2 regions of the Stenotrophomonas sp. YJH_SMC_131 genome follow, and region 2 is predicted to be linked to the other one. Evidence: riboswitches for the same ligand, from Rfam matches in the RefSeq annotation. Region 2 holds a riboswitch; the other holds the start of a gene.

Region 1 (3,411 bases), on a different contig from region 2:
CGAGATCCACCAGGCCCAGTAGAAGATTGTCCAGTCCGCCACCCAGGTGCTGCCGGAGAACGGTGACATGCGCAGGCTCATCGTCACCAGCTGGTTGAGGTAGGAGCCCAGCGTGGTGGTGAAGGTATCGAAGATGAAGCCGGTCGGCCCCAGCACCAGCAGGATGGCGGCCAGCAGGGCAGCCAACGCCAGGTTGAAATTGGACAGCCACTTCACACCTCGCTCCACGCCACTGGCGGTGGACGCCATATACAGCACGAAGGCGACGGCAATGATGGTCATCTGCACAGCGACGGTAGCCTGCACGCCGAACACGCGCTCGATGCCGGCGGCGATCTGGATGGTGCCGAAGCCCAGCGTAGTCGCGACACCGATCGCGGTGGCGACCACTGCAGCGATGTTGACCGCCCTACCGATCCAGCCGCGATGGTGGCGGCCGATGATCGGCTGCAGCATGTCGCTGACCAGGCCGCGGCCGTTGCGGTTGAACTGGAACCAGGCCATTGCCAGCCCGATCAGCGCATAGATGGCCCACGGATGCAGGCCCCAGTGGAAGAATGCATAGCGCATCGAGGCGCGTGCCGCATCCAGGCTCTGCGGAGCAAGCCCTTCCGGTGGCTTGCTGAAGTGCGAAATGGGCTCGGCGGCGCCCCAGAACACCAGGCCGATGCCCATGCCGGCGGCGAACAGCATCGACATCCAGCTGGCTCGCGAGAACTCGGGCTCGGCGTCTTCGCCACCGATGCGCAGGTTGCCGAAGCGACCGAACGCCAGGTACATCAGGAACACCAGGGCCAGGAATACCACCAGCAGGTACAGCCAGCCGACGCTGCGGATGACTTCTGCCAGCATCGACTGCACCACGGCATTGAAGGGGCCTGGTGCAATACCGGCAAGCAGCACCAGCAGGAGAACCAGTGCGATGGAAACGCGAAACACCATGAAGGAGCTTCTCCGATCAAGGGATTGAGGGGAGCGAGCAGAGCTTGCAGCGAAGGACCGGCGGCATGCAGCGCGAACCGGGCAGGGGCCGCGTCGGCGTCGAAGGAGGCATCGGTCGCTGGAGGGCGACGGACGTGCACGTTACTGAACGCGACGTCATGGTTCTGTTAACGAACAGCGATCCGGATCAGATCCGCTTTCCACAGGAAAGCGGAACTGACCGCGGGGGCAACTCCCGGAGCGGGCGCTCTATGCTCTAATGCACGCCAAGAAGCGGGGGTACCGCGGCCATGTGGCCACGGTTGAGACAGTCCCTTGGAACCTGATCCGGCTCATACCGGCGTAGGGAAGCTTTGCAGTGCAGCCGTGCCCGGACACCGCCCAAGGACCGTCCGTGCGCGGTCGCAGTGCGCCGCCGCTTCGTCCCTGACCTTCCTGGACGATGCCCGATGAACGCACAGCTCTCCGCCCTGCAGCAACAGGCCCAGCAACTCTCCGAATCCGTGACCCGGCCCATTCCCGGCTCGCGCAAGATCCACGTACCCGGTTCGCGTCCGGATCTGCAGGTGCCGATGCGCGAGATCGCGTTGACCCGCACGCCGACGCTGTTCGGCGGCGAGGAGAATGCACCGGTCACGGTCTACGATACGTCGGGCCCGTACACCGATCCGGACGCGCGTATCGATCTGTCCGCGGGCCTGCCGGCGCTGCGTCGTGGCTGGGTGGAGGAGCGCGGCGATACCGAACAGCTCGACGGCCTGAGTTCGTCGTTTGGCCGCGATCGCGAGCACGACCCGAAGCTCGATGCTGTGCGCTTCCCCACACGCAGCCTGCCGCGACGTGCACGTGCAGGCGCGAACGTCACCCAGATGCACTATGCGCGCCGCGGCATCATCACGCCGGAAATGGAATTCGTCGCCATCCGCGAAAACCAGCGGCTGGACGCGATCCGCGATGCCGGCCTGCTGCAGCAGCACCCGGGCGAGGCGTTCGGCGCCTCGATCCAGAAGATCATCACGCCGGAGTTCGTGCGCGATGAAATCGCCCGTGGCCGTGCGGTGCTGCCCAACAACATCAACCACCCGGAAAGCGAGCCGATGATCATCGGCCGCAACTTCCTGACCAAGATCAACGCCAACATCGGCAACAGCGCGGTGTCCTCGGGCATTGCCGAAGAGGTGGAGAAACTGGTGTGGGCGATCCGCTGGGGTGGTGACACCGTGATGGACCTGTCCACCGGCAAGCACATCCACGAAACCCGCGAGTGGATCATCCGCAATTCGCCGGTGGCGATCGGTACCGTGCCGATCTACCAGGCGCTGGAGAAGGTCGACGGCCGCGCCGAAGCGCTCACCTGGGAGATCTTCCGCGACACGCTGATCGAGCAGGCCGAGCAGGGCGTGGACTACTTCACCATCCACGCCGGCGTGCTGCTGCGCTACGTGCCGCTCACCGCCAAGCGCGTGACCGGGATCGTCAGCCGTGGTGGTTCGATCATGGCCAAGTGGTGCCTGGCGCACCACAGGGAGAATTTCCTCTACACGCACTTCGAAGATATCTGCGAGATCATGAAGGCCTATGACGTGACCTTCTCGCTGGGTGACGGCCTGCGCCCGGGCTGCATCGCCGATGCCAACGACGCGGCGCAGTTCGGTGAGCTGGAGACGCTGGGTGAGCTGACCAAGATCGCCTGGAAGCATGATGTGCAGACCATGATCGAAGGCCCCGGCCACGTGCCGATGCAGCTGATCAAGGAGAACATGGACAAGCAGCTGCGTGAATGCGGCGAAGCGCCGTTCTACACGCTGGGGCCGCTGACCACCGACATCGCGCCGGGCTACGACCACATCACCAGCGCGATCGGTGCGGCGATGATCGGTTGGTTCGGCACGGCGATGCTCTGCTACGTGACGCCGAAGGAACACCTCGGCCTGCCCAATCGCCAGGACGTGCGTGACGGCATCATGGCCTACCGCATCGCCGCGCATGCGGCCGACCTGGCCAAGGGCCATCCGGGCGCGCAGGTACGCGACAACGCACTGAGCAAGGCGCGCTTCGAGTTCCGCTGGGAAGACCAGTTCCACCTTGGCCTGGATCCGGAGAAGGCCAGGGAGTTCCATGACGAAACGCTGCCGAAGGATGCGCACAAGCTGTCGCACTTCTGCTCGATGTGCGGCCCGCACTTCTGTTCGATGAAGATCACCCAGGATGTGCGCGACTACGCCGAGGCCGGCATGAAGGAGAAGTCGGAGGAGTTCCGCGCCGCGGGTGCCGAGGTCTACCACCAGGGGTGATGCGCAGACGGTGGTGCCGGCCAGTCGCCGGCACTACCGCTCATCACGCCGCTCCCGGCTATCCTCCGCCCATCATCCCGGGGAAAGGACACCATGCCTGTTGCCATGACCACCCGTTGGCTGGCCATTGCCCGCCGGCATCCTTCGGCCTGGTTGCTGGGCGCGCAGCTGCTGG
Region 2 (3,411 bases):
ACGACGAGGTCGCTGCCGACTGGCCACCGATCAGCGCGGCGGACATCGCGTGGCTGAGTACGCGTTACCCGCAGCTGGGCGGGCACAGCCAACCGCGCTGGCACAGCCCGCGGCCGCTGTCTGCCGCCGCCATCGTCGACGGCACGCGCGGCGCGGTGTTCATCAAGCGCCACCACCACAGCGTGCGCAGCGCGGCCTGTCTGGAAGAAGAACACCACTTCATCGCCCATCTCGCCGCCGCCGGCGTGCCAGTGGTGCAGGTGCTGCCGGCCACCGATGGCCACACTGCGGTCGAACACGGCGAATGGACGTTTGAACTGCACGATGTCGGCGTGGGCGACGACCTGTATCGCGACGCGGTGTCGTGGTCGCTGTTGACCGATGTCGCGCAGGCCCGCGAAGCAGGGCGCACGCTCGCACAGCTGCACCGTGCCGCCGCCAGCTACCACGCGCCCCAGCGCAGCACCCATCTGCTGGTGGCGCGCGACGACCTGATCCGTGCCGACGATCCGATCGCCGCCATCAAGGCAGGACTGGATGAACGTCCCGGGCTGGCACGCTATCTCGCGCGCATTCCATGGGAAGCACAGCTGCAGCGCGACGTGCTGCCGTGGCACGCCGGCCTGGCCGAGCGCCTGCGCGCCGAGCCCCGGCTGTGGGCGCACAACGACTGGCATGTCTCCAACCTGCTGTGGCGCAACGGCGAGGTCAGCACCGTGCTGGATTTCGGCCTGGCGTCGCCCACCAGCGCGCTGTTCGACCTCGCCACCGCGATCGAGCGCAACGCAGTGGCGTGGCTGGAACTGGAGCGCGGCATGGAGGCGGTGCGCATCGATATCGCGCTGGCCCTGCTCGACGGCTACCGCGAGGTGCTGCCGTTGTCGGCGGCACGCGTGCACCTGCTGGCCGACCTGCTGCCAATGGTCCATTTCGACTTCGCACTGTCCGAAGTGGAGTACTTCGAAGGTGTCACCCGCTCAACCGCGAATGCCGACGTGGCCTGGCAGCCCTTCATGCTGGGCCATCCGGCGTGGTTCCACAGCGCGCCGGGGCGGGCACTGCTGCAGGCCCTGCACGCCGTCGCGTGATCCGGTTGACGCAGCGTTGCGGTCAGATCCCTTTCCGCAGGAAAGGGATCTGACCCCGGCTGGCGCTCGCAAATCCGTACCATTTGTAGTGAAATGGTCACCTGAAGCGGGGGTGCCTGGATCTGCCAGGCTGAGAGAGTCCCTTGGAACCTGATCCGGTTTGCACCGGCGTAGGGAGCTTTGAGCCGCAGCCACACCCCCATCATGGGCCGGTGCACCTGCGCGCCGTCGCTTCGTCTCCCTTGTTGTCCGAAGACGAACCGAATGAACCGCTGCCTGCGCCCCACCCTGCTCTCACTCGCCCTCTGCGCCGCGCTGCCGCTGCATGCCAGCGAGGCCGAGGCCACCACCGATGCGGCTGCCACTGGTGCCGAACGCTCGCCGACCGAACTGGCGGCGGTGCGCGTGGAGGCCGGCAAGCCGAAGGCCGATACCTCGCGCGTGAATGCCTTCGGCGGCGGTTCGTGGAAGGACACGCCGGCTTCGGTGAACGTGCTCGAGCGCGACTATCTCGAACGTCGCCAGGTACGTTCGCTGTCCGAGCTGGCCAGCAACGATGCCTCGCTGGGTGATGCGTATGCACCTGTGGGCTACTACCAGAACATCGCCATCCGCGGCTTCGCGCTGGACGCCGCCACCGGCTACCGCTTCAACGGGCTGTCCATCGCCGGCGAGCAACGCTTGGCGCTGGAGAACGTGCAGTCGGTCGAGATCCTCAAGGGTGAAGCCGGCCTGGCGGCAGGGGTGATGGCGCCGGGCGGGATCATCAACTACATCGGCAAGCGCCCGGCTGAAGTACGCACCGCCACGCTCGGCACCGATTCGGAAGGCTCACGCTACGTCGCCGTCGATGTCGGCCACTGGATCACCCCGCGTTTCGGCCTGCGCCTGAATGCCGCATGGGACTCCAGCAATTCCTACGTCGCGCACGCCGATGGCCGCCGCAACTTCTACTCGCTGGCCGCCGACTGGCTGATCGGCGAGCGCGGCAAGCTGGAAGTGGATGCCAACTACCAGACCAGCTCGCAGCGCTCGGTGTCCGGCTACCAGCTGCTGGGCGCGCGTGACCTGCCGCGCGGTGTCGACCGCGAGCACCTGCTCGGCTACCAGCCGTGGCAGCGCCCGGTGGATATCGCCAGCACCAACATCACCGCGCTGCATACCTACGACTTCAACGATGCCTGGCAGTCGCGCGTCTCGGTCGGCCACAGCCGCTCGGTGATCGATGACAACGTCGCCTTCGCCTACGGCTGCTACTACGCCGTGCAGTGCGCCGATGGCAGCGTGCCAGGCAACTACTTCGCGCCCAACGGCGACTACGATGTCTACGACTACCGCAGCCCGGACGACACCCGCCGCAACCAGCAGGCCCGTGCCGAGCTGCGTGGCCACTTCGAGACCGGCAGCGTCGGCCATCAGCTGACCCTCGGTGCCGACTACTTCCGCCGCACCGTGGACAAGCGCCCGAGCGTCAACGAGTACGTCGGCACCAGCAACATCCACGACCCGCAGGTGCCCGTGTTCGCGCCGTCGCCGAAGATGCCCGGCCCCTCCGCACGACGCCTGGACAGCCGCCAGACCGCGTTCTTCGCGCTGGACCGGATGAGCTTTGGCGATGACTGGCAGTGGTTGGCCGGTGGCCGCTTCGTGCGCCTGGACGAGCGTGCCTACGACAAGCGTGGCGTTCCGCAGCGGCACAGCCGCCTGTCGCGGTTCCTGCCGCAGACCGCGGTGGTGTGGAAGGCCACCGATCAGCTCAACGCCTATGCCAGCTACGTGCGCGGCATTTCGCTGGGACAGGAAGCGCCGTTCTGGACCAGCAATGCCGACACTTTCCTGCCGTCGGTGCAGTCGCGGCAGCTGGAAGTGGGCGTGAAGTACGTGCCGGTCGAAGCACTGACCTTGGGCGCGGCGGTGTTCCGCATCTCGCAGCCGTACCAGTACGCCAGGCCCGACAGCAGCGACGTCGGCTACACCTTCGTCGAGGAAGGCACGCAGACCCACACCGGCCTGGAGCTGACCGCCAACGGCCAGCTGACCGACACACTGCAGATCGTGGCCAGCGCCAGCGTGCTGCAGGCGCGCGCGCGCGACACCGGCACGCCGGCCTATGAAGGCCATCAGCTGGTGAACGTGCCGAAGGTACGCGCCAGCGTGCACATGGCCTACGCGCTGCCGTTCGTGCAGGGCCTGGACGTGACCGGTGGCTGGCGCTATGCCGGTGCCAACGTGGCACGCGCCGACGGTGGCGTGCGCGCGCCGGACTACTCGGTGTTCGATGCCGGCCTGCGCTTCCAGCATCGCCTGCACGAACGCGCGGTGA

Evidence for each region. A riboswitch is a leader RNA that binds a small molecule or an ion and turns the genes downstream of it on or off. The one in region 2 is predicted to bind thiamine pyrophosphate.
Region 1: another riboswitch for thiamine pyrophosphate. It lies ahead of thiC (phosphomethylpyrimidine synthase ThiC); the one in region 2 lies ahead of AC5P56_RS16000 (TonB-dependent receptor).

Annotation. Positions count from the first base shown of each region.
Region 1 is NZ_JCAFRJ010000001.1:99,457-102,867, reverse strand. It holds gene AC5P56_RS00450 (BCCT family transporter) at 1-942, opposite strand, end outside; TPP riboswitch at 1,208-1,309, shown strand; gene thiC (phosphomethylpyrimidine synthase ThiC) at 1,392-3,236, shown strand; gene AC5P56_RS00440 (ion channel) at 3,330-3,411, shown strand, end outside.
Region 2 is NZ_JCAFRJ010000007.1:221,735-225,145, reverse strand. It holds gene AC5P56_RS16005 (phosphotransferase enzyme family protein) at 1-1,088, shown strand, start outside; TPP riboswitch at 1,187-1,282, shown strand; gene AC5P56_RS16000 (TonB-dependent receptor) at 1,353-3,411, shown strand, end outside.